2 regions of the Paractinoplanes rhizophilus genome follow, and region 1 is predicted to be linked to the other one. Evidence: riboswitches for the same ligand, from Rfam matches in the RefSeq annotation. Region 1 holds a riboswitch; the other holds the start of a gene.
The links. A riboswitch is a leader RNA that binds a small molecule or an ion and turns the genes downstream of it on or off. The one in region 1 is predicted to bind cobalamin.

Region 1 (14,742 bases):
GCTGAACGAGCCGGACACGCGGCCGGGACCGGACACCGGGGCCGAGGCACTGACCGACCCTGGAGGCTTTCCGACGGTCGCCCGGCCGCTCGCCGAGACACTCACCGGAGCAACCGCGGGCTTGCCTGCTTCGCCCGACTTGTCGGCGGAGTCTTTGTCGGCCTGAGCTTCGCTCGTCGAATCCTCACCCTCGGAAGATTCGCTCTCGGAAGATTCGCTCTCGGAAGATTCGTTCCTCGGAGGCTCGCTCTCGGAAGCGTCGCTCTCGGAAGCGTCGCTCTTGGAAGGCTCGCTCTTGGAAGCGTCGCTCTTCGAGGGGCCGCCCGCCACGAGCGGGATCGAGGTGAGTGAGGTCGAGGTGGGCGCATTCGGGGTGGGCGGGGCCGCGGTGGGCGCGGACCAGAGTGCGCCCGGGGCAGGCGGCGGCGGAGGGGCGTACGCCTCCTGGTCGTCACCGGTAGCCGGCCTCGTGCCGTCGCTGTCCGGCGTCGCCTGCCGCTCGTCCATGAAACCTCCCGACCGCGCATGCCGACGGTCCGGGACGTCGGGCGCTGCCTTTACCGTGCCATATCCGTGCGCGTCAGCACACCCGGCACCAACCCGGCCACTCGCGCGGCCGGGTCCTTACCGCCGGAAAGGCGATCTTTACCGCCCCGGCGGACGATAGCCGTACCGATCAACTCGCCGAGGCGGACGCCGATGCGTGCTCGGCCGCGGTGGCCGAGCTGGTGCTCGACGACGACGGGGTCGAGGCCGACGAGGTGGAGGTCGAGGTCGTCGGCGCGGACGAGGTGGACGTCGATGCCGCCGACGACGTCGACGAGGAGGTCGGGGACGAAGCCGCCGCCGAGGAGTTACCGGACGGCGGGTTCGAGCCGCTCGACGAGTTGGCGCCGCTCGGGGTCGTGGTCTGCGTCCCGGTCGGCTGCGACGTGGGGTTCTCGCCCGTCGGCTCGGTGGTCGGCGTCCCTGTGGGCGTCGGGTCGGTGGTCGGCTTGGTGGGCGTCGGGTCGGTGGTCGGCTTCGTCGTCCCCGGCGTCGTGGGCGGCGTCGTGCCCGGCTTGCTGGTGGTGGCCGACGGGCTCGGCGTCGGGCTGGTCGTCGCCGGCGTGGTGTTGTCGGGCGTGGTGGGGCCGTCCGTGTCGGGGTCGGGGCGGCCGAGCGTCGGGCCCTCGGTGACGCCCGGCACCGAGCCGAAGACCCGGGTGGCCTGGAAGAGCCGCGACCAGCGGACCGGGACGAGCCGGACGTTGAGGCCGGTGCGCGGCGCCTCGACCATCAGGCCCTGGCCCATCGGGCCCTGGCCGGCGTACATCGCGACGTGGTGGATGCCGCGCCAGCTGTTGGAGTAGCTGAAGAACAGCAGGTCGCCCGGGAGCAGCGAGTAGCGGTCGACGACCTTTTCGTGGGTCTGCCAGTACTGGTCGCGGGAGACCCGTGCGAGCTGGAACCCGACCGACCGGTACGCCGCCCACATCAGGCCGGAGCAGTCGTACGCGTTCGGGCCCTCCGCGGACCACAGATATGGGTCGCCGCGCTCGGCCAGCGCGAACTCGAGCGCCTTGATCGCCCTGGGGTCGGCGCCGCGGCCGGCGCTGGCGCCCGCCAGGTATTGCGCGCCGAGCCGGCTGTCGGTCGCGGTCTCGGTGGCCTCGGCCGCGGTCAACTCGTCGGCGTGCGCGAGCTCGAGGGCCTGCTGCGCCGTCTGTTTCTTGCCGAGCTGCGTGTTGAGCTTGTTGTACTTGCTGACCAGCTCGTCGTATCGCTGCTTGGCGAGATTTTCCTCGTCGAGGGTGAGCTGGACCGACGTCTCGGCGGTCTCCAGCTGCCGGGCGGCGGCCAGCTCGGTGCCGGTGTCGCCGCGCTGCAGGCGGGCCAGGTCGTCGAGGCCGGCGAGCCCGGAGTCGAACGCGCCGGGCGGCATCGCCGCGGCCTCGATCACCGACTTGGCGGCGGCGGACGCGGCCGCGGACCGCGCGTCCTGCATCAGCGCGACGGACTGCTCGTACTTCTGCGCGGCGGTCTCCTGCTGGGCCTTGGCGAGATCGCGGTCCTGCCCGACCTGGATCAGCTCGTCGCCCATCGTGGCGATCTCGGCCCGGCCCTTTTCGATCTGCTGGAGGGCGGGGCTGGTCGCGGCGCCGATGACCGGCGTGACCGCGGGCGTCGTGGCGGTGGCCTGCCCGGGCAGCACGAGCGTGCCCAGCGCCATCGGGCGGGAGCCCACGTCGGGAACCGCGATGGGGGCGCCCGGTACCGGCGGCGCGCCGGGCGTGGCGAGCGCGGGAACGGGATTGAACAGCGCCGCGATGGCCGCGGTCGCGGCAGCCGAGTAAACCGCGGGGCGCCACCAAGGATGCGCCGTGCGGTTTCGTCGGTCTGCCTGTCGTGCTGTCGCCATCTGCTCCCCGTCCGTGCGGTGTCCCCTTCATTGCTTACCGCATGCCGCGCAGGCCTGTCGATTGATCGAAGGTGAAAGAAGGCTGGGAATCCAGAGAACGACAGCATGACATGGAACGCCTCCGCGCTGGGGTCGGAGTTTCTTGTCGGAGGGGAGCCGTAGTCTCGACGACCAGATGAGGGAAGGGGCAGCACATGGACGCCGGACTCAAGCGTGAGCTGGAAGAGAAGGTCTACGCCGGAGATCGGCTGACCCGCGCGGACGGCATCGCGCTGTACGCGTCGGATGATCTTGCCTGGCTCGGCCGGCTGGCCCACCACCGGCGCGTCGAGCTGAACGGTGAGCGGGTGATGTTCAACGTCAACCGGCACCTCAACCTCACCAACGTTTGCAGTGCAAGCTGCGCCTATTGTTCCTTTCAGCGCAAACCCGGCGAAAAGGACGCGTACACGATGCGCGTCGACGAGGCGGTCCGCAAAGCCAAGGAAATGGAGGGCGAAGGGCTCACCGAGCTGCACATCGTCAACGGCCTCCATCCCACCCTGCCGTGGCGTTACTACCCCACCGTGCTCCGCGAGCTGAAGGCCGCGCTCCCCGGCGTCAAGCTCAAGTGCTTCACCGCCACCGAGATCCAGTGGTTCGAAAAAATCAGCGGGCTATCCGCCGGCGAGATCCTCGACGAGCTGATGGAGGCCGGCCTCGAGTCGCTGACCGGCGGCGGCGCCGAGATCTTCGACTGGGAGGTCCGGCAGCACATCGTCGACCACGACTGCCACTGGGAGGACTGGTCGCGCATCCACCGCCTCGCCCACGAGAAAGGCATGAAGACGCCCGCCACCATGCTCTACGGCCACATCGAGGAGCGACGGCACCGCGTCGACCATGTCCTTCGACTGCGCGAGCTGCAGGACGAGACGCACGGGTTCGCGGTCTTCATCCCGTTGCGTTACCAGCACGACTTCGTCGACTCCCAGGACGGCAAGATCAGAAACAGGCTCCAATCGCGTACGACGATGGCAGCGCCCGCCGAGTCGCTGAAGACGTTCGCCGTCTCCCGGGTGCTGCTCGACAACGTGCCGCACCTGAAGAACTTCTGGGTCATGCACGGCCTGTCGGTGGCCCAGCTCTCCCTGAACTTCGGCGTCGACGATCTGGACGGCTCGGTGGTCGAATACAAAATCACCCACGACGCCGACGCGTATGGGACGCCGCACACGATGCACCGCGACGACCTGCTGCACCTCATCTGGGACGCCGGTTTCCGCCCGGTCGAGCGCAACACGCGCTACGAGGTCGTCCGTGAGTACGACGAGGCCCCGAGCCTGGCCGACCGACGCAGCGAGCCGCAGCAGGTCTGGGCGTAAGGGGACACTTCGGTACGGCGTACCCTCGGGGTGTCATGACCGAGACCAAGAGTGAGCGGCGCCCGCGCCGCGACCCCAGCGGACGCCTGGCCACCGTCGGCGATCTGCTCGGCACCGCGCTGGCCGGGCTCGTGATCGGTGCTGTGCTGCTGCTGGCCTTCGAGGGGGTGCTGGCGCTGACCCGGACGGCCGAGTTCGGCAACACGAGCGGCTGGCTCGCCTTGATCCTCCCGCTGTGGTTGTTCACCGAGGAGTTCCGGGCCGCGCGAGAGCAGGGCGCCTACCGGGTCGTGGTGGCCGTCCTGGCCGCCGGCTTCGGTGTGGCGGCCGGGCTGATCGTCGTGGGCCTGGTCGCGCCCGTCTTTCCGGCACTGGCCAGCGGCCTGGCCGGGGCCGGCTCGTTCACGGTCGTCTATTGCCTGATCTGGTTCTACGGCCTCCGGTGGCTGAGCCACCGCGCGGGTTAGGGAGAGAAGAATGAGTCCCGCCGTCAAGTACACGCTCGGCCGCCTGGGCCTGTTCGTGCTGTTCTTCGCGCTACTCCTGCCGCTCCCGCTGAACATCCTGATCAAGGCGATGGTCGCGCTCCTGCTGTCGGCCGTCCTCTCCTACTTCCTGCTGGCCGACTGGCGCAACAAGATGGGCGAGCAGCTGGCCGACGCGGCCTCGCGCCGCACCGCGGAAAAGCAGCGCCTCCGCGCGGCCCTGGCCGGCGACGAAGGCGCCGCCGCCCAGGGCGACCGCGCCGCCCTGGCTGACCGCCCCGTCGCCGAGAGCGACCGCCCGGCCGAGCCCGTCGCCGCGAGCGACCGCGTGGCCGAGCCCGCCGCCGAGACTGACCGCGCGGCCGACCTCGCCGCCACCGAGAAGGCCGCGCCGGAAGCCGCCAAGCAGGCCGAGACCTCCAAGAAGAGGGTCTGACAAGCCGCCAAAAGTCGGCCGAGCCGGCCCGCGGCGAAATGGTGCGTTTCCCCGCAGGCGAGCACCGCGGCGAGCGTCGCCGGTGGGGTGGGATAACGTGCGGGGGACCGCGTCGCAGCGAAGCCGGTGGGAATCCGGCGCTGTCCCGCAACTGTGATGCCTCATCGACCCCGGTGAGGTCTAGCCAGGTCGCCTGCGCGCCGGTCGCGAAGTAGCGCTCTCGGGGAGGGGCGCCTCGCGGGCGGGCCCGGGTTGACCGCGTCCTGTCGGCGAAGCACACCGCTTGCCCGGCCGACAGGAGGATTCGATGAAACGCGTGTTCATTGCCGCGGCGACGGCTGCCACATTGCTGTTCGCGGGCGGCTGCGGCAGCACCGACGACACCGACAACGATGGCGGCTCGAACGGTGGCACGCCGTCGGCCGGCGCCGTCACGTACCCGGTCACCGTCGGTGACCTCACGCTCGATGCACAGCCCAAGCGGATCGTCTCGCTCACCCCCACCGCGACCGAGATGCTCTACGCGATCGGGGCGGGCCCGCAGGTCGTGGCCGTCGACGACCAGTCGACGTACCCGGACAACGCCCCCAAGACCGACCTGTCGGGTTTCAAGCCGAACGCCGAGGCGATCGCGGCCAAGAACCCCGACCTCGTGCTGCTCTCCAACGACACCGACAAGATCGTGGATCAGCTCGACAAGCTCAAGATCCCGGTCTTTCTGACGCCCGCCGCGGTCAGCATGGACGACACGTACTCCGAGATCTCCCAGCTCGGCACGCTCACCGGGCACGTGGCCGAGGCCGAGGCGCTGCACCAGCAGATGGCCACCCAGATCGACAAGATCGTCAAGGGGGCGCCGGCCCGCACCGAGCCGCTGAGCTACTACTACGAGCTCGACCCGACGCTGTACTCGGTCACGTCCAAGACCTTCATCGGTTCGATCTTCTCGCTGTTCGGCATGACCAATGTGGCCGATGCCGCCGACCCGGACGGCGCCAAGGGCGGCTATCCGCAGCTCAGCCAGGAGGCGCTGGTCAAGGCCGACCCCGACACGATCTTCCTGGCCGACAGCAAGTGCTGCCAGCAGTCGGCGCAGACCGTGGCCGCCCGCGCCGGCTGGCAGGCGATCACCGCCGTCAAGACGAAACAGATCTACGCGCTCGACGACGACATCGCGTCGCGCTGGGGTCCCCGTACGGTTGATCTTGTGCAGTCCGTTGCCGACGCGGTGGCCAAGGTTCCGGCGTGATTTCCGGCCTGCGCGAAGCGCGGCCGAGCGAGCGAGCACTGCGGCCCGCCGGCCTGAAGCCGGCGTGGCTGGCCGGCGGCGTTCTCGCGGTTCTGGTCGCGCTGGTCGCGGGCCTCGCCTTCGGCTCGGTCGCGCTGCCTCCGGCGGGGGTCGCGGCCGAGCTGCTCAATCTCATTCCCGGCGTACGGCTGCACAGCGGCCTCTCCGAGCGCGAGGTGGCCATCCTCCTCGAGCTACGCCTTCCGCGCGTCGTGCTGGGTCTGCTGGTCGGCGGCATGCTGGCCCTGGCCGGTGCCGCCTACCAGGGCGTCTTCCGCAACCCGCTGGCCGACCCGCACCTGCTCGGCGTGGCCGCCGGAGCCGGCCTCGGCGTCACCGCGGTGATCGCCTTCCGGTCGACCACCGGCGACGCGACGACCAGCCTGCCGTTCGGCGTGCCGGTGGCGGCCTTCGCGGGCGCGCTGATCGCGGTGGCGCTGACCTGGATCCTGGGCGCGGCCGGCGGCCGCGATCGCTCGCCGGCCACCCTGATCCTGGCCGGGGTCGCGGTTTCGTCATTTCTGGCGGCCGCTCAGACGTACGTGATGCAGCAGCACGTCGACACGTTGCGCGAGGTTTACTCGTGGCTGCTGGGCCGCCTGGCCACCGCCGGCTGGCACGACGTGCTGCTGGTGCTGCCGTATGCCGCGGTGACCGGCGCGATCGTCCTCTCGCAACGACGCGAGCTCGATGTGCTCACGGTCGGCGACGAGGAGGCGACCGGCCTCGGCCTGCATCCGCAGCGCAGCCGCTACCTGCTGATCGTCGCCGCCTCGCTGGGCACGGCCGCGGCGGTCTCGGTGTCGGGGCTGATCGGTTTCGTGGGCATCATCGTCCCGCACACCATGCGGCTGCTGGCGGGCCCGAGCTACCGCTCGATCCTGCCGCTGTCGGTGCTGTTCGGCGGGGCCTTCCTCGCCCTGGCCGACCTGCTGGCGCGCACGGCGGGCGGCCAGGCCGAGATCCCGATCGGGGTGGTGACGGCCTTCTTCGGCGCCCCGTTCTTCATCGTCGTGCTGCGGACGACGCGGACGGCCGCCCCATGACCAGAAACGCGGACCATGACGCGGCCGGCCCGACGCATGCCGAGCGCGACGGCGCCAGCCTGACGCATGCTGAGCGTGACGGCGCGGGCCCGACCTATGTGGACCGCGACGCCGTCGACGCGACGCACGCCGAGCGCGACGCCGCCGGTCCCGGCCTGACGAGCGCGCGCGAGCCCGAGCGCGACGCCGCCGGTCCCGGCCCGACAGGCGGGAGCGACCCCGAGCGGGCCGTCGTCGTCGCGGGACTGCGGGTGCGGCTGGAGCGGGCGCTCATCGTCGACGGGGTCGACCTGGACGTCGGGGCCGGCGAGTGGGTGACCGTCATCGGGCCCAACGGCGCGGGCAAGTCGACGGCGTTGCGGGCGATCGGCGGACTGCTGCCGTTCGAGGGCGCGGTCGAGCTGAACGGCGTCGCGGTCGACAAACTGCATCGCCGGGAGCGGGCCAAGACCGTCGCCACCGTCGCGCAGTCGCCGGTGGTGCCGCCCGCCATGCGGGTATTCGATTACGTCCTGCTGGGGCGTACCCCTTATGTCCCTCCACTCGGGCGCGAGTCGGCCGCCGACCTTGCCACCGTCGGCCAGGTCCTCGGCGAGCTCGATCTCGAACGGTTCGCCGGGCGGCGGCTCGACACGCTCAGCGGCGGCGAGCGCCAGCGGGTGTTCCTGGCCCGGGCGCTGGCCCAGGGGGCGCGGATCCTGCTGCTCGACGAGCCGACCAGCGCCCTCGACATCGGACACCAGCAGGAGGTCCTCGAGCTGGTCGACCGGCTGCGGGCCGAGCGGGGGCTGACCGTGCTGGCGACCATGCACGACCTCACGACCGCGGGGGAGTACGCGGACCGGATGGTCCTGCTCGCGGCCGGGAAGGTGGTCGCGGCGGGCACGCCCCGGGACGTGCTGACCGAGGGCAACCTGGCCGAGCACTACCGGGTGCGGGTCCGGGTGATCGAGGGCGAGCACGGCCCGCTGGTGGTCCCGGTGCGTGGCTGAGCGCGGCGCCGACCGCTTCCGGGCCGGGGCTGAGCGCGGGGCCGCGGCGTCAAGCCGAGTGCCGGCGGTGGGAGGCCAGCACCGCGAACATGCCACCCTGCGGATCGGTGAGCACCGCGTAGCGCCCGAACTGCAAGCTCGCCGGCGGAAACAGCACCCGGCCGCCCAGCGCCAGCGCGTGCTGGGCCGAGCGGTCGCAGTCGTGCACCGCGAAATAGACCATCCAATGGGGGGACACGTCGGCCGGCCAGTTCTCGGCCGTCATCGGCTGGATGCCGCAGATCGGCGTCTCGTTGCGCTTCGCCACCAGGTACGGCATGTCGCCGATCGAGCTGTGCCGGAACTGCCAGCCGAAGACCGCGCCGTAGAACGCGTGCGCGCCCTCCAGGTCGCGGGCGTTCAGCTCGTTCCAGGTGAGGCTCCCGGGCACGTCGAACAGTTCCGCGCCGTACATCGTGCCGGCTTGCCAGACGCTGAACGGCGCGCCGCCCGGGTCCAGGAACGCCGCCATGCGGCCCTGGTCGTGCACGTCGAACGGGGGCACCAGGACCTTGCCGCCGTTGGCCGCCACGCGGGCCGCCACGGCGTCGGCGTCGTCGGTCGCGATGTACGTGCTCCAGGCGGTCGGCTGCCCCGCGTCGTAGAGCGGCCCGGCGCCCGCCACCGGCCGCCCGTTGAGGAGAAAGGTGGTATAGGCCCCGTCGTCCTCGAAGCCCCACCCGAACAGCGCCGAATAGAAGCGCCGTGCCCCCTCGAGATCGGCCGTTCCCAGATCCACCCAGGTCGGAAAGCCGGGTGTCGATGCGGTCATGAGCGCATCGTCGCATCGACTTCCTTTGGTTGGGATTAAGTGTCGATTTCCTAGCTGAATCGACGACCCTCGTCCCGTCGATAGGCCCACAGGGCCACCCCGCCGAGCACGACAATCCACGCGAGCAAGGACAATATCGAGCCGATCTGCAGGGGATAGTCGCCGACCGCCGCCCACATCAGCCGGACCGACGCGCCGGTCGGCAGATAGGGCGCGAGATCCTCGACGAAGCCGGGTGCGCTGCCCGGCGCGGTCATCAGCCCACCACCGAAGGCCAGCGGGAAGAACAGCACCTGCGCGACCACGACCGCGGCCTTCGGCGGTACCGAGTACCCGATTGCCAATCCCATGAAGATAAAGGGAACGGAAATGACAAAAGTCGCGATCAAAGCGACCAAAAAGGACAACGGCGTAACGGTGGCCGCGGTGCACAGCCAAGCGATCAGAACGACCGGCAGAAGGGAGAACACCATCAAGGCGAAGCCCGAGAGCAATCGCCCGGCAAAGCGGGGCAATGCGCCGGTGGGAAGCGTCCGGACATAAGGCTCCCAGGGTTGCACCCGGTCTTCGGCGACGCCCACCCCGTACTGGAAAAGATTGGTGCTCATCACCGCGAACGTGACCATCGACGCGGTCGCGTAGGTCGCGTAAACCGGGTCGGAACCGACGAACGGCACCACAAAGGCGAGCATCGAAGCGGCCGGCCAGAACGCGCTGCCGATCACCGCGATCGGCGTGCGGGCGGTCTCGATCAGCTGAGCGCGGGCGTGCGTCAGGACGAGAGCAGACATGATTCCTCCGGGGTGTCGGTCGAGGTCCGGTCGGTCAAGGTCAGGAACGCCTCTTCCAGCGACGTGGGCCGCACTTCGAGGTCGGTGAATGGCACGCCGGCCGCGACGATGTCGCGGACCAGGCGATCCGAGTCGGGCGTGAGCAGGTGCCAGCGGTCACCCTCGCGGTCGGTCGCGCTCAGACCGGGCAGGGCCGGCATGGGCACGGCTGACGTCAGGCTCACCCGGCGGACCGACACGAGCCCGCGCACCGCCGAGACCGTGTCGTCGGCCCGGACCCGGCCGTTGCCGATCACCACCACCCGCTGCGCCAGCGCCTCGATCTCCTCCAGGTAGTGGCTGGTCAGCACGACCGTGCCGCCGCCCGTGTGGAACTCGCGGATGCCGTCCCAGAGCGACCGGCGCGCCTCGACGTCGAGCCCGGTGGTCGGCTCGTCGAGGAACACGATCTCGGGCCGGCCCGCGAAGGCGAGGGCCACCGCGACCCGCCGCTTCTCGCCGCCGGACAGGCCGCCGGTCTGACGGCGTACCAGATCGGCCAGCCCGAAGCGGGCGAGGACCTCGTCGCGGGACATCGGGTCGGGGTAGTGCGCGCGTACGAAATCGACGACCTCGCCGACGCGAAGCGAGGCGGGCAGACCGGTCTCCTGTGGCGTGACCCCCAGGCGCCGCCGGCTTGCCGGCCGGCGCGGATCCCCGCCGAGCAGCTCGACGCGGCCCGCGCTGGGCGACCGCACCCCGGTGAGCAGGCTCAGCAGCGTGCTCTTGCCGGCGCCGTTGGGCCCGAGCAGGCCGACGAGCTCGCCGGGCGCGATATCGAGGGACACACGGTCGAGCGCCAGGGTGTCGCCGTAGCGGCGGGTCACCTCGACGGCGCGGGCGAGCATCATGGCTGTTCCTCCAGCGGAGTCGGCGGGCCCTCGGTCGGTCCGGGCCCGGCGGGCGGGGCGGTGGGGTGGGGGTTGAGCAGGGCTTGCAACGCCTCCTGGTACTCCTCGAAGGCGCGCCGCCCGCGGCGGGTGAGCCGCACGAACGTGGCCGGCGTGCGGCCCTGGTGGGTCTTGGTGACCTCGACGTATCCCGCGTCCTCGAGCTTGCGCAGGTGGACCGAGAGGTTGCCGGCGGTCATCCGCAGCGAGTCCTGCAGCCGGGGAAAGCCGAGCTTGTCGTCCTCGCGCAGGATCGACAGGGCGGAGACCACCCGCAGCCGGGCCTGGGCGTGGATGACGGGATCGAGGTCGATGCTCTCGCTCATCGCCGCGACCGCCAGAGCAGGCCGGCGAGCAGCATGCCGCCACCGCCGGCGACCGCGACGATCAGCGAGTGCCAGCCGGGGCCGGCGAGGATGCCGATGATGTTGATCACGCTGGTCCAGGCGCCGAGGAAGAAGAGCTGGCGATCGTTCCAGACCGCGCCGCCGGCCATGTGCAGCGCGCCGGTGAGCCCGACCATGCCGCCCGCCCAGAGCAGGCTCAGCTTGTCGTCGGGCAGGACGCCGCTGTACTGCGCGAAGAGGATCGAGAAGCCGGTGTAGGCGATCGACCAGGCGAAACCGTACATTCGGCCCTGGCGCGACGTCGGTCCGGCGGTCTGCCGGGAGGCGCGCGCCCCGGCCACGCCGGTGGTGATGCCGGCCGCGATGAGCAGGAGCAGCAGCACGGTCAGCGGCAGCCACTCGGGCAGGTCGACGAAGACCTTGCCGTCCGGGCCGAAGCGCAGGAACAGCAGGCCGAAGCCGATCAGCCAGGCGAAGCCCCACGGCCAATACATGAGCCGGGGGTCGGGGGTGAGGTCGCGCGCGAGGTTGGCCTGCTCGCGCTGGATCAGGGCGAGGGGGTCGGCCGGAGGTGTCTCGTCGTCTTCCATGCAGAGAACTTTACCGCACAAAGTCAAAGAGGTTTGTGCCATAAAGTTGGCTAGGCTCGGGAGCGTGATGATCAGGCCCGCGACCGTCGATGACCTTGGTGCCGTTCTGGAGCTGTGGGCAGAGGCCGCCGAGAACGAGAACCGCCCAGCCGACACGCACGCCGCCCTCGCCGCGCTGCACCTGCGCGACCCCGGAGCGTTGCTGCTCGCCGTCGACGGCAACGAGATCGTCGGGTCGGTGATCGCAGGCTGGGACGGTTGGCGCTGCCACCTCTACCGGCTCGCGGTCGCGCCGTCGCGCCGCCGGCAGGGGATCGGGCGCCGGCTGATCGAGGCCGCGGAGGAGCGGTTCCGGGCACTCGGCGGCACCCGGGCCGACGCGATGGTGCTCGACAACAACACGGGTGCGCACGGCGCGTGGTCGGCCGCCGGCTATCGCCGGCAGGCCGAATGGTCCCGATGGGTCAAGCCGCTGCTTCGGTGAGAGCTTCCGGCAGCGGTTTTGCGTGTACGACCGACAGGCGCGAGACGGCCCGGGTCAGCACCACGTAGAGGCGGTTGAGCCCGCGCGGCTCGGCGGCCACGATGTCCGCCGGCTCGTGCACGATCACGTGGTCGTACTCGAGGCCCTTCGCCACCGTGGCCGGCACCACCGTGACTCGCGCCTCGGACTCGACATCGTCCGGGGTCGCGTTCTCGATGCCCGCGGCCGCGAGGTGGGCGCGAAGCCGGTCCACCGCGGTGTCGGCGGCGATCACCGCCACCGAGCCCTCGTGGTCCAGCGCCGCGGTCACCTCCACCAGGGTTTCCGCGTCGAGCTGCCGCTCTTCGACCGGGATGATCGACAGGTCGCCGTCGCGGCGGAGGGAGACCGCTTCCGGTACGTCCACGGCGAGCGCCGGCAGCAGCCGGTTGGCCAGGGCCACCACGGCCGCGGGCACGCGGAAGCCGATCGTCAGCGGCACCACGCTCGCCTCGGGTTTGCCCAGGTGACCCAGGGTGTCGCGCCAGTCGGCGGCGGCCCAGGGGGCGGTGCCCTGGGCCAGATCGCCCAGCAGGGTGATCGAGCAGTGCTCGCTGCGGCGCGCGATCGCGCGCGCCTGCATGGGGGAGAGGTCCTGCGCCTCGTCCACCACCACGTGGCCGAAGCTGCTCTCCCGTTCCAGGAGGCCGGCCGCCTCGTCGATCAGGAGGAGATCGGCGGCGCTGAACTTGGCGCTCTTCGCGGTCTTGGGCGGCTTGGCCCAGCGGATCGCTTCCTGCTCCGCCGGGCTGAGCAGCTCGCCCGCTCGTTCCGGATTGACCAGGATCTCTACCACCAGCGCCTCGGGGGTGACGGCCGGCCAGGCCGCGTCGAGGAAGGTCGCGACCGGGGCCACTTTGGACATTTTGCGCAACCAGGACTCGCTCGGCGAGTTTCCGGTGCGGTACTCGGACTGCCGCTGCAGCAACCCGACCACCCGGGCCCGCACCCGCTCCCGCCCCACCGAGTACGGCAGGCCCTCGCGACGCGCCTCGTCGACGATCCGGCGCAGCGGCTCCGGGTCGATCCGCCACCGGTAGCTGCCGTCCGACACCATGATCGGCTCGGCGGGTTTGGCCAGTCGTGACCAGAGCACCTTGCGCAGCACCTCGGCCATCCGCACGTCGTGCTTGACCAGCGTCGCCGCCTCGCTGTCGACGGCGCGCACCGGCTGCCGGCCGATCAAACCGTCCACCGTGGCCTGCTGCACCTCGACCTCGCCGAGGGCCGGCAGCACCGCCGAGATGTACGACAGGAACGCCGTGTTCGGCCCGACGATCAGCACGCCCGACCGGCGCAGCCGTTCCCGGTGCAGATACAGCAGGTAGGCCGCCCGGTGCAGCCCGACCGCGGTCTTACCGGTGCCGGGCGCGCCCTGCACGCAGATCGAGTCGCCCAGCTCGGCGCGTACCAGCTCGTCCTGCTCGGGCTGGATGGTCGCCACGATGTCGCGCATCGGCCCGACGCGGGGCCGCTCGATCTCGGCGGTCAGGATCCGGCTGCTGGTGCCCAGCTCCTCGCCGCGGTCGAGGTGCTCGTCCTCGAAGCTGGTCAGCTCGCCCTTGACGAACCCGAACCGGCGGCGGGTGGCCACCCCCTGCGGATCGCGCACGCTGGCCCGATAGAAGGAGCGCGACAGCGGCGCTCGCCAGTCGAGCACCATCGGCTCCCCGGCGTCGTCGGTGACGTGCCGCCGGCCGACGTAGTAGTTCGACTCGTCGATGTCGAGCCGCCCGAAGAACAGCGGCGTGGTCGGGTCGTCGGCCAGCTCGGCCACCCGGCGCGACAGCGTGCGGCCGAGCGCCTCGGCCCCGTACGGGTCGCCGGCCACCTCGGAGCCGGCCGAGTAGAGAGCCTCGGCGCGTCCGCGCATCCGGGCCAGCGCGGCCCGCGACTCGCTGAGGTGCCGGCGTTCGGCGGAGAGCTCGGTGTCCAGATCGAAGGAAGACACGGTCCATCCTCACAACAGGCTTGTGGGCTGCTCGCGTATCCGAGTCCGGCTCAGCGGCCCTCGGCGCGGAGGACGCCCGCTGCGGTGCATGCTCACCACGGCCGTCAAGCGGCCATCCACACTACGCTCGCCACGCTCGTCGTCCACCGATTTTCCGCCGCGCTCGCTACATCGCCGCGCTTGGGGGGACGCTCAAGCTCATCGCGGATTTCGGGGACGAGCAGCTCAAGGTCGCGTAGCCCGCGCGGAACGCCGGCGGTCGCGGTTGAACAATGGGTGGCATGGCTGACGAGCGGGCGGAAAGCGGTGGGATGCGGATCGGGGATCCGCGCGTCATGCGGGCTCTGGCTCACCCGGCGCGGATCGAGATTGTCGAGCATCTCAATGACACCGGGGCGGCGGTGACCGCGACCGAGGCGGCGGCCCTGGTGGGGTTGTCGCCCAGCGCGACCAGCTATCACCTGCGGGAGCTCGCCAAGTACGGCCTGGTCGAGCAGGCGCCGAGCCGGGGGGACGGGCGCGAGCGCGTCTGGCAGAGCACCAGCTCGGGACTGCGGATCGACGCCGACCTCGACGAGCCGGCGACGCGGGCCGCTACGCAGACCCTGATCGACCTGTACCTGCATCGCGATCAGGAGCGCCTGCGGGCGTGGATCCAGCGGCAGCCCGACGAGGGGCCGGACTGGCGGGACGCCGGGACAATCATGGGGCAGCGACTGCTGATCACCGCGGACGAGCTCAAGGAGATCAACGCCAAGGTGCGTGAGCTGGTCGAGCCGTACCGGATG
Region 2 (14,742 bases), on a different contig from region 1:
GTCACTGCCTTCACCGCGCCGCGCGGCAGCGATCCCCGGACCATCGCGGGCGAACGGCGCCGCAGCCTGATGGCGCAGCTGGCGCCCTGGCGCGACAAGTTCCCCGAGATCCCGGTGACCGTCGGTGTCGTCCACGCCGACGCCGCCACCGTGCTGGTGGAGAAATCGCGCCGGGCCGGCCTCGTCGTGCTCGGCGCCGGCGACGGGGCAGACTTCGAGGCCCTGCAGCTCGGCCCGATTCGGCTGCACATGCTGCATCACGCCGAAAGCCCCGTGCTGATCGCCCGAACCCGCGACTGACCGGGCAAGCGGGTCACCGACCGCGGACGGTGACCCGGTCGAGGGCGATCGACCCGCCGTCCAGCCGCAATCCGAACGCCGGCTGTCCCGGCGCGGCGACCGGCGCGGTGTGGATCAGCGCCCACTTCCCGTCGTGTTCGGCCCAGGTCGTCAGCTTGCCCCACCGGGACAGCACGGCGAATCGATCATCCGGCGACCAGCGGACCGCGGCGCAGCAGCCGCCGGTGGATGCCGGCTGCGAGACCCCGTTCACCTGGACGTCCGCGCCCGATGTGCCGAAGTGGTTGTTGTACCAGGCCAGCGCGTTGTCCCGGTCGCCGCCCGAGAAACCGAGGAACAGGCTGTCCTCGGGCGACGCGCCGGAGAAGTGGGCCGGCTCGACGATCACCGCCGCGCCGGAGGCGGGGGCCGCGAGCAGGGCGAAGGCGCGGGCGTCGGCGGACGCGGTCAGGACACCGTTGCCGACCGCGAGGCGCGGGGACGGCTCGGCCACCGGGTGGTCGATCCGGTACGCCGCCAGCCGGTCGGTGGAGAAGTCGTCGTCCCAGGTCACCGCCGGGTAGTCGGCCGGGTCGAACTGGTAGCCGGTGGGCAGCAGCGCGCTCGTCACCCCGTCGCGCGACCAGGCCAGCAGCCGGATCGGCAGGCCGGCGGTGGGATCCGCGCCGGCCGGGAGCGACACCTGCCACGTGCACGGGCCGGTCTGCCGGGCGGCCCACCCGCGCGGCACCTGCAGGCTTGTCCGGGTGACCGGCCCGGTCGTGCGGGCCCGCACCGTGGCCGTCTCGCCGGCGTCGACGGCGAGGCTCGGCACCGTGAAGCCGGCCGACACCCGCGGATCCGGCTGCCGCCAGGACTGCAAGGCGGTGATTCCCACCGCTCCCCCGTCGGCCCGCGACATCACCACCCGCAGCCGGTCGGTCGTGAGCGGGGGCGAGATCCGGATCCGATTGATGGCGCGGGCCACCGGCGTGGCCGGGTCGCGCGTCTGGCCCGGCACCTCGAGCCAGGCCCCGGACGCGTCCTGGTACTGCAACGCGTACGAGTCCGGCACCCGCACCCCGCCGCCGTCGTCGTAGAAATCGATCCGCACGTCGGACACCGCCGTCGCCGCCCCGAAATCGACCGCGAGCCAGTCGCTGCGATTCGGCGATCCGTAGCTCGTCCACCGCGTCGACGGCACGTCCAGGTGGAAGTCCTGCCCGTCGATCGCGTTGGCCGCGCTGTCGCCGGGCCAGGTGTAGGAGGCGGTCGCGAGCGGATACCCGGTCTCGGTCACGTTCGCCGCGTCGTCGACGAGCACCGGCTGCGTACCGCGGTCGACGAACGACACCGGCACCGTGACATCGCCGAGCGTCGCGCGATGGACCTTCACGACGCCGTCGATCAAAACCTGAAAACCACTGCCCTTCCCGTACGCGCTGCCGTCGCGATCCCAGCGAATCGAGAGGTCGTGGCCGTGATACGCGAGGTTCTCCACGGCGAAATGCGACCAGTCCGCGGGCACCAGCGGCGCGATCCGGATCGAGTCCCCGGCCTGGGGACGAATTCCCAGCAGCCCGGAGAGAACCAAGTCGGTGAACGTCGAGTGGTTGTAGTCCTCGCTGTGCCCGGCGGCGTCGTAGATCCAGCGATCCTCGTCGGGGTGGTGCGCCTCGGCGACGTACGGCCGGCCGTTCTTGCGTTGGGTCAGGGCGTACCCGTGCAACAGATTCACGTAATCGCCGACGCCGACATAACTCTGCGCCGGGTAATCGAGGAGCTGATTGGCCAGCGCCGTCAGCGTCTGGCTCGTCGCGAACGGCCAGGACGGCCCGTCCCAGCGGCAGCAGCCGTTCAGCGCGTCGTGCATGAACCACGGGCTGCGCCGCTCGGTGGTGGTCGGCCCGTACGGCGCCGCGAAACCCTGCGGGTCGGTCAGTTGCGCCCAGGCGACCGCATCCGAGGCCGGTGGCATGTGGAAATACCACGGCACGAAGCCGATCTCCTCCCGGTCGGCGATGACGCGACCGTCGCGCATCACGTGCTGGTAGAAATCGCCCTTCCAGAGCGCCTTCTCCGTGGCGGAACGCAGCCGGGCGGCTTCGGCGTCATACTGCGCCGCCACGGAAGTTGATCCGGCCTTACTGGCGACCACCGCCAGCGCTCGGGCGTCGCCGTACTGATAAGCGTTGATCGTCGGCCGGTAGCCGTCGCCGCCGTGATAGGGGTCCGGGCTCTGATAGGAGCTCGCGGTGAACTCCATCGCGTCCCACACCGGCGTCTGCCAGTACAGCCCCTTCGCGCCGTCGAAGTAGCTGGCCTTCCATCCCTCGTACTGCTTGCGCAGCGCGGACAGGCGATCGGTGAGAAACTTCCAGTCCCCGCTGACCGAGGCCCGCGCCACCGCCGCGTCCACCGCCCAGAACGAATACTGATGCGCCCAGTCGGTGGTGTTCTTGTTCAGCTCCTCGGTGGCCGGCTTCGCGCCCGACCCCGATCCGGTCAGCCAGTAGTCCAGGTAGTCGTCGAGATAGCGCTGGTCGCGCAGCCACCGGCCCTCGTAGATGTGATGCCCGGCGGCCGCGTCGATCCCGCCGAACGGCGCCGAGTAGCCGACCGGCCCGAGGAACTCCGACACGATCCAGCCGTCGGCCGGCCCGGTGTATTTCAGCGCCTCCTTGAAGGTGCGCCACCGGTAGTAGTAGGTGTCGCGGATGGCCGTGTCCGGCACGTCCACGAACGGGATGTTCGCCTCGTACCATGCCTTGTCCGGCGTGTCCCCGAGCAGTGCGTCGTGGTTCAGGATCGACGCGCTCGGCGCGGCCGACGCACCCGGTACTCCCAGGAACCCCGCCACCAGGGCAGCAACCATTCCCACTCGTGCAAACATCATCGCACACCTCCTGAACGGATCCAAACATCGAAATCCCTCAAGAGTCAACGGCCTTCGTGACGCGTGACCCATCGACACATTTGCAATAATCTTCACACCGTGACGGAGCTTGAGCAGTTCGGTTACAGGCAGGAGCTCAGCCGATCGCTGAGCTTCACCGACCTGCTGATCTACGGTCTGATCTTCATGGTGCCGATCGCGCCGTTCGGGATCTTCGGGAGCGTCTACAGCGGCTCCGGCGGGATGGTCGCCCTCGCGTACGTGATCGGCATGGTCGCCATGATGTTCACGGCGCTCTCCTACGCCCAGATGGTCCGTGCCTTTCCGATGGCCGGGTCGGTCTACAGCTACGCGGGGCGCGGCATCGCGCCGCCCGTCGGTTTCCTGGCGGGCTGGGTGATCCTGCTCGACTACGTGCTGGTCCCCGGCCTGCTCTACCTGGTCGCCAGCGTGGCCATGCACTCGCTGGTGCCCGGGATCCCGGTCTGGCTGTAGCTGGTCGCGTTCGTCCTGCTCAACACGGTGGTCAACTATCTGGGCATCCAGATGACCGCCCGGGTCAACAAGATCATGCTGGTGGCCGAGCTGATCGTCCTCGCGATCTTCCTGGTGGTGGGTCTCGGGGCGCTGTTCTCCGGCAAGGTCAGCGTCGGCAACGCCTGGAGTCCGCTGTTCAACGCCGACACTTTCGAGTGGTCGGTCGTGTTCGGGGCGGTCTCCATCGCGGTTCTGAGCTTCCTCGGCTTCGACGGCATCTCGATGCTGGCCGAGGAGAGCCGGGCGGAGGCGCACCAGATCGGCCGCGCGATGGTGGGCGCCCTTCTGCTGGCGGGCACCCTGTTCATCGTGCAGACCTGGGTGGCCGCTCTGCTCGTGCCCGATGCTCCCGGCCTGCTGGAGAACGGCGACCCGGAGGGTACGGCCTTCTATGACGCGGCGCGGGTGGCCGGCGGCGGCTGGCTGGCCAACCTGACCGCCTTGGCCACCGCGATCGCCTGGGGTTTCGCCAACTCGCTGGTCGCGCAGGCGGCCACCAGCCGGCTGCTCTACGCGATGGCCCGCGACCGGCAGATGCCCCGCTTCCTCGCGAAAGTCAACGAGCGCCACAAGGTTCCCGCCAACGCCACGTTGCTCGTTGCCGCGGTTTCGCTGGCGCTGGGACTTTACATGGCCAGCCGCGACGACGGCATCTCGCTGCTTTCCACGCTCGTCAACTTCGGCGCGATGACCGCTTTCCTGGCGCTGCACGTCGCCGTGGTGGTGCACTATGTGGTGCGGCAACACAGCCGCGATTGGCTCCGGCACCTGGCCGTACCCGTGATCGGTTTTCTGATCCTGCTCTATGTCGTCATCAACGCGAACATCGCCGCGCAGACGCTCGGTTTCATCTGGCTGGCCATCGGCGTGCTGGTGCTGATCTCGTTCTACGTCAGCGGCCGGCGCCCTTCGCTCGCCGGCCTCTCGCAAGGGGGCGAGTCGTGAAGTACACACCTGACAGTTCTGAGCTGTCACATACATTCGGTGGCCGTTCGCCGGTGCTGAGCGTCAAGCCCGGCACCGTGCTGGAGCTCTACACCGAGGACTGTTTCGGCGGCCTTGTCCGGGACGTCGACGACCTTCCCTCGGTGGTCTGCGAGTTTCCCTATCTCAACCCGGTGACCGGGCCGTTCCACGTCGAGGGCGCGGAGCCCGGCGACACCCTCGCGGTGCATTTCGTCTCCATCACGCCCGCCCGGGACTGGGCTGTTTCGTCGACATTTCCGCATTTCGGCGCGCTCACCGGCACGCACACCACGGCAACTTTGCATCCGCCGCTCGACGAGGTTGTCTGGCGCTACGACGTGGACGTCGACGCCGGCTTGGTGCGCTATCACGCCCGGCGAGGCGACTTCAGCATGGAGCTTCCGCTGGACCCCATGCACGGTACGGCGGGAGTGGCGCCGGCCGCGTTCGAGTCGCGGATGACGATCGTCCCCGACGTGCACGGCGGAAACATGGACACGCCGGAACTGCGCGCCGGCACCACCGCCTATTTCGGCGTCAACGTGCCCGGCGCCCTTTTCGCGCTGGGCGACGGCCATTGCCGCCAGGGCGACGGCGAGGTCTGCGGCACCGCCGTCGAGGCCGCCATGAACACGGTCGTCGTCTTCGACGTCATCAAGGGCGCCGCCACCCCGACCCCGCGCTTCGAGACCGACGACTGCCTGATGTCGGCAGGCTCGGCCCGCCCGCTCGAGGACGCCTTTCGGATGAGCCAGCACGACCTGATCACCTGGACCGCGGAGATGACCGGCCTCGACACCCTCGACGCCTACCAGCTGATCAGCCAGGCCGGCACCGCCCCGGTCGGCAACGTCTGCGACCCCAACTACACGATGCTGGCGAAAGTCCAGAAGAAATTTCTCGGCGGGGTGCGCGCGTACGAGGGCGTGCACGCCCGGCTCCGCGAAATCAGCCGCTGACGACGTCCTTGTCCAGGCTCGGCATCAGCCCGAGCACGTGAACCGTCCGCGACCCGACGGTAACGGCCGGCCGCGCCGCCTCCACCGGATAGACCAGCGTGCACTCGGGCAGTCCGAGTCGCTCGCAGTAGGTGACCATCTGGTAGACGTCGGCGCGGTCCGGCGCGTGGTCGGGCCACTTGTACTTGGCGTCGTAGAGCGCGACGAGCCGGTTCCCGGCCCAGACCGTCGCGTCGGCTTCCGCCGTCTGCCCGTCCTTCGTCAGCGCGAAGGAGTAGGGTGCGCGCACGTCGTGCTGCGGCCACGTCCGCCGCAGCCATTGGGCCACATAGGTTTCCCAGACCTTCGGCATGTGGAAGAGCAGCGAGCCACCGGCGAGTCCCGCCGATGTGGGTGCCAGCGACTGCGACCGCAGGATGGTCTCGGCGAGCGCGAGCGCCTGCCGGTAAGGCACCGTCAGGTTCGTCAGACGGATCCGCCCGACGTCGTCGGCCCGCCACGATGTGCGCGAAACCCGGTGGAAAGCCGGCCCGAGCGCTGCGACTCGCACCGCGGCGTTGCGGCCGAGCGGGACGCGGGCAAGCACGTCCAGGGCCGCGGCGAGCGCCCGGTTCTCCCGGATGTCGACCGTCAGCCGCCGGGCGACGGTGGCGAGCCGGTCCGGGCGAGCGGCCAGCTTGCTGACATGGTGCGCGACATCGAGCCGGCCGGGATAGGGCGGCCAGGCGTAGCGCCTGGGCTCGTACCCCTTGACCAGGCCTCGGCCGATCAGGTGCTCGACCTCACGGGTGTACGCGAGAGCAATGGCGTCGATGAGAAAGTTGCGCGCGACGGCGTCGGCGGGCAGTGTGCCGGCGAGTACCGGCCGGCGGCCCGACTGCCGGATCAGCTGGACGACGTCGCTCAGCGGAAACCGGCTGAGGAAGTCGATCCAGCGGCCCGAGGGCAGGCCCAGCCGACCGACGAAGGACCCCGGCGTGACCTCGAAGACGCCCGGCTCCCGCGTCGGCGTGATGCTCCGCAGGACCCGCGATCCGGAGGCTGCCCGCACGAACCCGAGCAGGTAGTCGAGCTCAGCGGCCGCCAGCCGCAATTGGGCCGGCCGATACTCCACCACCTCCACGATCAGGCTTCCTCGGCCAGCATCTTGGTGACGCTCGTGGTGAGGTCGTCCAGGCGGGAACGATGCTCGAACCAGTACTCCGTCAGGTACGGCAGCAGTTCGTAACGCCAGATCCGGAACAGTCCCGCCGCGGTGGCGTCGTCGCCCATCCAGTATGAATGTCCCGGCGCGAAGTCCGGGTTGTCCACCGCCAGCTGGACGAGATCGAAGAATCGCAGCACCAGGTCGGCCGACTCGCCCTGCCCCAGATGCGCGCTCAGCACCTCCCGGCTCGGAAGCAACTGGAACGCGTGGAACCGGCGGCGCAGCGCGAAGTCGACGAGCGCGAGACTCCGATCGGCCGTGTTCATGGTGGCCAGCACTACGACGTTATGAGGAACCGAGAACCGCTCCTGCGAGTACGGCAGCAGCACCGACTTGGTGACCCGGTATTCGAGCAGAAGCATCAGCTCGCCGAGGACCGCACCGAGCTCGGCGCGATTGATCTCATCGATGATGAAGACGTGCGTCGCCTCCGATTTCCTGGCGTCCTCGCAAAATTGCTTGAACACTCCCGGCCGCACCCGGTATCCGATGGTGCCAGCGGCGTTCGTCGTCGGCCGCAGCCCTTCGACGAAGTCCTCGTAGGAGAAGGACGGGTGGAATTGCACCGTCTCAACCTTGCCGTCGGCCCCCGCGAGGTGCCGGCCGAGTTCCTCGGCGACGAAGGTCTTGCCGGTTCCGGGCGGCCCGTAGAGCAGCGCCTGGCGCTTGCCGCCCTTGAGCAGGGCAACCCATTCCTCCAGCTGGTCGAGCGGCAGATGCGTGTTCTCCGCGACCTCGGTGAGCGGGTGCGCTCTCGTTTTCGGGATGAGCACGGGCGCCGCCGGAGCGACCTGCGCACGGGCGACCGCGGTGAGCACCGCGTCGATCTCCTGCGGCGCCAGCCCGAATTCGGCCGCGAATTGGTGCGCCGCATCGCAATAGCGCTGGTATCGCCCGACGCCACCCCCGCGGCCCCGCGATTCCGTGAGCCGGCCCAGCCCCACCAGGGCCTGATGGGTTACCTGGAGCCAGATGACGTACCGATCGGGATCGCGCAGGTACATCAGCATGGTCGGATAGGACCGGCCGGCGCCCGGGAACGCCTGCGCGTTCTTCAGGATCTGGTCCACGAACGTCAGCGACTCGTCGATCGGACGCCGCCACAGCCGCTCGGTCCATTGGTTGAATTCGTCGAGCGGGTCGACGACCCGGCTCATGGTCGCACCCACGAATGCGGGGCTGAACCGGTTGTAGTGCGTGACGCCGTCCCACTCGCCCGTGTTGAACAGTCGCCCCAACTCCAGCGCCTGATCCAGGGTCATCGTGCCGGCAGACTGGTTCAGCAACTCACGCGCCCGCTGTTCGGCGGATCGCCGGGAGTCGACCAGCGTTGATCCGTAGCCGGCGCGTACCCACTCCACGAAGCGGGGCAAATCCCTGAGCGGAGGCCTGTCGTCGGTCACCGTGCATCCTCCCCTGATCACCGGATGCACGAGCATGGCACACGTGTGGCGATCTCGGTCACGCGACACGCCGACACATCATGTGGGGTTGCACTGGCACCCCCGTACCCATATATGGTGTCTTCCGCAGCTGGTTCGGCGCTCCGATGAGGAGCGTCGAGGCAAGAGGGAACCCGGTGGAAATCCGGGACTGCCCCGCAGCGGTGAGTGGGAACGAAAGCCGTCACGAGCACTGGGCCCGGGCCTGGGAAGCGACGGCCGGTAGGCGCGTGCAGCACGCCCACGAGTCCGAAGACCTGCCAGCGCGCCGCATGCCGCCCGGCGTGCGGCGGTCGAAGGCCGCGCGGGACGGCCGACGCCATCAGCCGGCTTTGACGTACGTCGGTGGCGTCCCCCTGCGCGTCCTCACCACGAGGGGGACGGACATGCGGGTACGGAAACGCAACGGCGACCTGGAACCGGTCGACGTCAACAAAATCGTGCGGGCGGTCGAGCGGTGGGCGGCCGACCTGGACGAGGTCGATCCGATGCGGGTCGCCACCAAGACGATCAGCGGGCTCTACGACGGCGCCACCACTGCCGAGCTCGACAAGCTCTCCATCCAGACGGCCGCCGAGCTGATCGGCGAGGAGCCGCAATACTCGCGGCTCGCGGCTCGCTTGCTTTCCGCGTACGTCGACAAGGAAGTTCGCCTGCAAGGCGTCGCCAGCTTCAGCCAATCCATCCGCTACGGCCACGACCTGGGCCTGATCGGCGACGCGACCGCCGAATTCGTATCCCGCAACGCCCGGAAACTCGACGACGCGATCGACGTCGCCGCCGACAAAAGTTTCGAGTATTTCGGGCTGCGCACCGTCGCCGACCGCTACCTGCTGCGCCACCCGCAGTTGCGAACCGTGGTGGAAACCCCGCAGTACTGGCTGCTCCGGGTGGCCTGCGGGCTCTCCGAGACCCCGGCCGAGGCAATCGGCTTCTATCGGCTCATGTCGTCGCTGGCCTATCTGCCGAGCTCGCCGACGCTGTTCAACTCCGGCACCCGGCACACCCAGATGTCGTCGTGTTTCCTGGTCGATTCGCCGAAAGACGAGCTCGACTCCATCTACGAGCGGTACCACCAGGTCGCGAAACTTTCCAAGTTCTCCGGCGGCATCGGCATCTCGTGGACCCGCGTCCGGGGCCGCGGCGCGCTGATCCGCGGGACCAACGGCAAGTCCAACGGCATCGTCCCGTTCCTCAAAACGCTCGACGCCGGGGTCGCGGCGGTCAACCAGGGCGGCCGCCGGAAAGGCGCGGCGTGCGTCTATCTCGAGCCGTGGCACCCGGACATCGAGGAGTTTCTCGAGCTGCGCGACAACACCGGCGAGGAGTCGCGCCGCACGCACAACCTGAACCTGGCCAACTGGATCCCCGACGAGTTCATGCGCCGGGTCGAGGCCGACGAGGACTGGTCGCTGATCGACCCCTCCGACGCCCCCGAGCTTCCCGACCTGTTCGGCGAGGAGTTCGACCTCGCCTACCGCAACGCCGAGAAGAAGGCCGTCAAAACCATCAAGGCCCGTGACCTGTACGGGCGGATGATGCGCACCCTGGCGCAGACCGGCAACGGGTGGATGACGTTCAAGGACCGCTCCAACGCGCTGTCCAACCAGACCGGCGCGCCCGGCGCCACCATTCACCTTTCCAACCTGTGCACGGAAATTCTCGAGGTGAACAGCGACGACGAGACGGCGGTCTGCAACCTCGGCTCGATCAACCTCGGCGCCCACGTCTCGCCGTCCGGGGTCGACTGGGAAAAGTTGCGGGCCACGGTCCGGACCGCGGTGGTCTTCCTCGACCGGGTCATCGACATCAACTACTACCCGTCGCGGCAGGCGGCCGCCTCCAACCCGCGCTGGCGTCCCGTCGGCCTGGGTCTGATGGGCCTGCAGGACGCGTTTTTCACGCTGCGCCTGCCGTTCGACTCCGCCGAGGCCCGCCAGCTGTCGACGCGAGTCCAGGAGGAAATTTTCCTCACCGCCCTGGAAACGTCGGCCGAACTTTCCGCGACATTCGGGCCCCACCCGGCGTACGAGAAAACCCGCGCCGCCCAGGGTGACCTGCACCCGGACCTCTGGGGAGCCGAGCCGGCGCAGCCGGAAAGGTGGGCCGAGCTCAAAGCGAAAGTCGCGGCCACCGGGCTGCGCAACTCGCTGCTGATCGCGATCGCGCCCACCGCGACCATCGCCTCGATCGCCGGCTGCTACGAATGCATCGAGCCGCAGGTGTCCAACCTGTTCAAACGCGAAACCATGTCCGGTGAGTTTCTCCAGATCAACACCTATCTGGTACGCGAATTGAAGGCGCGAGACCTGTGGACCGCGCCGATCCGGGAGCAGATCAAGCGCGCCGAAGGTTCCGTGCAAGGCATCGCGGAGCTGCCCGCGGACGTACGCGAAATTTTCCGCACCGCGTGGGAACTCCCGCAGCGTGCCCTGATCGACCTGGCGGCCGCCCGCGCCCCCTACATCGACCAGTCGCAGTCGCTGAACCTGTTCCTGAGCGCGCCGACCATCGGCCGCCTTTCGTCGATGTACCTGCACGCCTGGAAGTCCGGCCTGAAGACCACCTACTACCTGCGCTCGCGGCCGGCGACGCGCATCCAGCAAGCGACAGTCGCGGTCGCCCCGGCTGCGGTCGTCCCGGCTGCGGTCATCCCGGTGCAGACCGCCGCGGACGCCGAAGCGCTCGCCTGCTCCCTGGAAAACCCCGAGTCCTGCGAGGCCTGCCAATAATGCTGCTCGATCCCGGAATGGACCTGACCCTGCGGCCGATGAAGTATCCGCACTTCTTCGACCGCTTCAAGGACGCCATCAAGAACACCTGGACCGTGGAGGAGGTCGACCTGCACTCCGATCTGGCCGACCTGTCCCGCCTCTCGCCCGCCGAGCGGCATCTGGTCTCGCGGCTGGTGGCCTTCTTCGCGACCGGCGACACCATCGTCGCCAACAACCTGGTGCTCAACCTCTATCAGCACGTCAACTCGCCGGAGGGCCGGCTCTATCTTTCCCGGCAACTTTTCGAGGAGGCCGTGCACGTCCAGTTCTACCTCAACCTGCTGGACACCTACGTCCCCTCGGAAACCGCGCGCAACGAGGCGTTCGCCGCGGTCGAGAACATTCCGTCGATCGCCCGCAAGGCCGAGTTCTGCTTCAAGTGGATCGACTCCGTCTTCGAGCTCCGCGAGCTGCGGACGAAAGAAGACCGGCGGGCTTTCCTGCTCAACCTCATTTGTTTCGCGGCGTGTATCGAGGGCCTGTTCTTCTACGGCGCCTTCGCGTACGTGTACTTCCTGCGGTCCCGGGGGCTGCTGAACGGGCTGGCCAGCGGCACCAACTGGGTCTTCCGCGACGAGTCGATGCACATGGCCTTCGCGTTCGACGTCGTCGAGCAGGTCCGCGCCGAGGAGCCCGGCCTCTTCGACGCCGCCATGGAGGCCCAGGTGCGCGACATGCTCGCCGAGGCGGTGGATTGCGAGGTCCAGTTCGCCGACGACCTGCTCGGGCAGGGCGTCTCCGGCATGTCCCTGGCCGACATGCGCTCGTACCTCGAGCATGTGGCCGACCGCCGCCTGGCCGTGCTGGGCATCGAGCCGCTGTACGGCTCGGCCAACCCGTTCGCCTTCATGGAACTGCAGGACGTGCAGGAGCTTTCCAACTTCTTCGAGCGCCGCGTCTCCGCCTACCAGGTCGGCGTGACCGGCACGGTCAGCTTCGACGACGACTTCTGAGGACGCCGTCCCAGTGCTGACGCCGGAGCGCCTCCGGCGTCAGCACGCAGTCCCCGCACTTGCCGGCGCCGGGGATCCGGTAGTAGAGGCAGCAGTTCCGCCGTACCAGAAACCACCGCGCCCTCGTGCGGTCCGGTTGCGCCAGCACCGCGGTGTCCTTCAGCGGCGCCCGGCGCAACAGCCGCTCCACAATTGCCGCAGCTTCGGCGGCATGCTCGGGCGCCGAGTCGGCGATCATCCCAGCGGCGCCGCCCAGCGCCGACGCCACATTTCCCCAGAGCAGGTGCTCCGGCAGCGCGAACCGCTCGCTCACCACCTCGAGCAGCGCCCCCACGACGTCGAGGTCGAAGTCGCCCTCGGTCGCTTCGGAACACGCGATCGGCAGCGGACTTTCCGGCCCCGGCCGCCACCACAGGTGCCCGATCTCGGCCCGCGGCAGCACACCGCTGATCGCCACCGCCCCGAGCAACGGCGACACCAGCCGCGACGCCCACCCGAGGAAGGTGATCGACGCGACCTCCCGCGCGCCGATCTGCTCGGCGCTCAGCCCCGACCTGCGCACCAGCGCCTGCCGCGCCACCTCGACCCGCTCCGCCACCACGCCGGCATCAAGCAGCTCGCTCAGCGGCCGCCACCCGCGGTCCTCCTGCCACTGCTCCCACATGAAGTAGGGCCCGAGCGCCTCCGCCCCTCGAAGGGCCTCCGAAGGGGTCACGCCATCACCCTAATCAGGGCAGCTCGATCCAGGGCCGCTCGATCCGGGGCAGCTCGGCTCCGGGCAGTTCGATTCAGGCCAGCTTGGCCACCGTCAGCAGCACGACGCTGTCCTCGAGGGCCTCGAGCGCGTGCCGCGCGTCCGGGATCACCACCAGGTCGCCGGCGCCCGCCTCCTGACCGTCCTCGCCCGAGGTCAGCCGCACCCGCCCCGCGAGCACGTAGAGCGTCGCCTCGCCCGGGCTTTCGTGCTCGTCCAGCCGCCGCCCGCCCACCAGCGCGACCACCGTCTGGCGCAACGTGCTGGCATGCCCGCCGTGCACCGTGTGCGCGCTGCGCCCGCTGTTCGTGTCACGCGCCTCGGCGAGACTCTTTTCCGCCAGCTCGGTAAGTGATGTTTTGTCCACGAACCCAGCGTCGCCCGCCCCGGTCCCCGCCGACAGGGACTTTGGTCCCGATCTACGGTCCGTGTCGAAGTCGGCGTTCCGGCCCCGACTTCGACCGAGGCCCTAGGCTGGCGGCGTGGCAATCACCCTCTCCGCGGCGTGGGAGCTGAGCCGGGCCGACCACGGCCTGGCCATCGTCTCCACCCTGCGCGCCGACCAGACCATCCAGTCCTCGCTGGTCAACACCGGCATCATCGGCGACCGCCTGGCCTTCGTCACGTACGGCAAGGTCAAGCTGGCCAACCTCCGGGCCCGCCCGCAGCTGGCGGTGGCGTTCCGCAACGGCTGGCAGTACGCGACCGTCGAGGGCCGGGCCGAGATCGCCGGCCCCGACGAGCTCGACGCCGAGGAGCTGCGCCTGCTGCTGCGCGAGATCTTCACCGCTGCCGGCGGCACCCACGACAACTGGGACGAGTACGACCGCGTCATGCGCGAACAAGGCCGCGCAGCCGTCCTCATCACCCCGACCCGCATCTACGGCAGCTGACCGTTGGCTCCCGCAATCGCGCGTCGGCCCACCCGGCGTGGAAGTGCGCCGCCGGGGAGTCGAACCCCGAACCTACTGATTAAGAGTCAGCAGCTCTGCCAATTGAGCTAGCGGCGCGCAGCGGAGACGGGGCGAGTCGAACGCCCACGGGTGTTACCCCCAACGGTTTTCGGGACCGCGGCCGGCGCCCATCGGCTGGCGTCTCCATGCAGTTGTGTCTCGTGTCGCCGGGTGGGTTCGAACCACCGGCCTCCGCCTTATCAGGGCGGCGCTCCAACCGGCTGAGCTACGGCGACTCGTGCGGCGGCCAAGGGATTCGGCCGGACCACATGAAAGCCGGACCACATAGAAGAAAGCCGCCGGCCCCGGATCGGGAGCGGCGGCGGGAAGAGCGTGCCGGCGCTACCGTTTCCGGATCTGCTTGCGGGACGAGGAGAGCTGCTGGCTCTGCGTCATCATCGGAGGTCTCCTGAACCGTGGTGGCCGGTGGTGTTCTCCACGGTAGGGGTGGCCGCCGCGCCGGACAAGGCAATTAGTCGCGGAGGAACGGGCCGCTGAAGCGGTGCCATCGGCGGCGGCTCAGCAACGGTGCGGCGAGGGCCCAGCAAAGGTGCGGCGAAGGCGCGGCGAGGGCCCGAGCAGAGGCGCGGCAAAGGCCCGAGCAGAGGCGCGGCAAAGGCGCAGCGGAAGCGCGATCAATCACGATGCCAGCGCAGCGGTCCCGGGTGCAGGCTCCACCAGATCCGCCGCCACCAGGACCGCCGGGCTCGCAGCGCGGTGGCGTACTCGACCGCCTGCCGCCCGGCCCGCGCGGCCTGCCCGTCGTCGGCCGCCCCGGGTGCGAACCCCACCGTGTTGATCCCCGCGACCAATTCGTCGAGCGGCGGCAACGGTGGATCCGCGACGGACGGCGCCCGCTCGGCCGTGGGCGCCCGGCCGGACGCGAGAGCCGGGTCCGGCGTGGAAACAGGGCCGGACATGGGCGCCGGGCCAGAAATAGGCGCCGGGCCGGAAGTAGGCGCCGGGCCAGACGCAGGCGCCGGGCCAGAAATAGGCGCCGGCTCCGGCGTGGCGCGGCGCAG

Region 2: another riboswitch for cobalamin. It lies ahead of ACFQS1_RS34455 (ribonucleoside-diphosphate reductase subunit alpha); the one in region 1 lies ahead of ACFQS1_RS10520 (ABC transporter substrate-binding protein).

Annotation. Positions count from the first base shown of each region.
Region 1 covers NZ_JBHTBJ010000005.1:294,004-308,745, reverse strand. The annotation lists gene ACFQS1_RS10545 (pentapeptide repeat-containing protein) at 102-368, opposite strand; gene ACFQS1_RS10540 (C40 family peptidase) at 677-2,227, opposite strand; gene mqnE (aminofutalosine synthase MqnE) at 2,596-3,765, shown strand; gene ACFQS1_RS10530 (hypothetical protein) at 3,801-4,232, shown strand; gene ACFQS1_RS10525 (DUF4229 domain-containing protein) at 4,243-4,686, shown strand; cobalamin riboswitch at 4,760-4,884, shown strand; gene ACFQS1_RS10520 (ABC transporter substrate-binding protein) at 4,994-5,935, shown strand; gene ACFQS1_RS10515 (FecCD family ABC transporter permease) at 5,932-7,020, shown strand; gene ACFQS1_RS10510 (ABC transporter ATP-binding protein) at 7,266-8,012, shown strand; gene ACFQS1_RS10505 (VOC family protein) at 8,062-8,823, opposite strand; gene ACFQS1_RS10500 (ABC transporter permease) at 8,874-9,614, opposite strand; gene ACFQS1_RS10495 (ABC transporter ATP-binding protein) at 9,596-10,504, opposite strand; gene ACFQS1_RS10490 (winged helix-turn-helix domain-containing protein) at 10,501-10,869, opposite strand; gene ACFQS1_RS10485 (transporter) at 10,866-11,480, opposite strand; gene ACFQS1_RS10480 (GNAT family N-acetyltransferase) at 11,479-11,964, shown strand; gene ACFQS1_RS10475 (HelD family protein) at 11,945-13,954, opposite strand; gene ACFQS1_RS10470 (ArsR/SmtB family transcription factor) at 14,236-14,742, shown strand, end outside.
Region 2 covers NZ_JBHTBJ010000043.1:22,888-37,629, forward strand. The annotation lists gene ACFQS1_RS34425 (universal stress protein) at 1-300, shown strand, start outside; gene ACFQS1_RS34430 (MGH1-like glycoside hydrolase domain-containing protein) at 314-3,154, opposite strand; partial or broken gene ACFQS1_RS34435 (APC family permease) at 3,275-4,657, shown strand; gene ACFQS1_RS34440 (acetamidase/formamidase family protein) at 4,654-5,637, shown strand; gene ACFQS1_RS34445 (5-methylcytosine restriction system specificity protein McrC) at 5,627-6,760, opposite strand; gene ACFQS1_RS34450 (McrB family protein) at 6,763-8,247, opposite strand; cobalamin riboswitch at 8,362-8,565, shown strand; gene ACFQS1_RS34455 (ribonucleoside-diphosphate reductase subunit alpha) at 8,673-11,018, shown strand; gene ACFQS1_RS34460 (ribonucleotide-diphosphate reductase subunit beta) at 11,018-12,013, shown strand; gene ACFQS1_RS34465 ((2Fe-2S)-binding protein) at 11,991-12,728, opposite strand; gene ACFQS1_RS34470 (cupin domain-containing protein) at 12,802-13,134, opposite strand; gene ACFQS1_RS34475 (TIGR03618 family F420-dependent PPOX class oxidoreductase) at 13,250-13,660, shown strand; tRNA gene ACFQS1_RS34480 (tRNA-Lys) at 13,705-13,777, opposite strand; tRNA gene ACFQS1_RS34485 (tRNA-Ile) at 13,883-13,956, opposite strand; gene ACFQS1_RS34490 (transglutaminase TgpA family protein) at 14,356-14,742, opposite strand, start outside.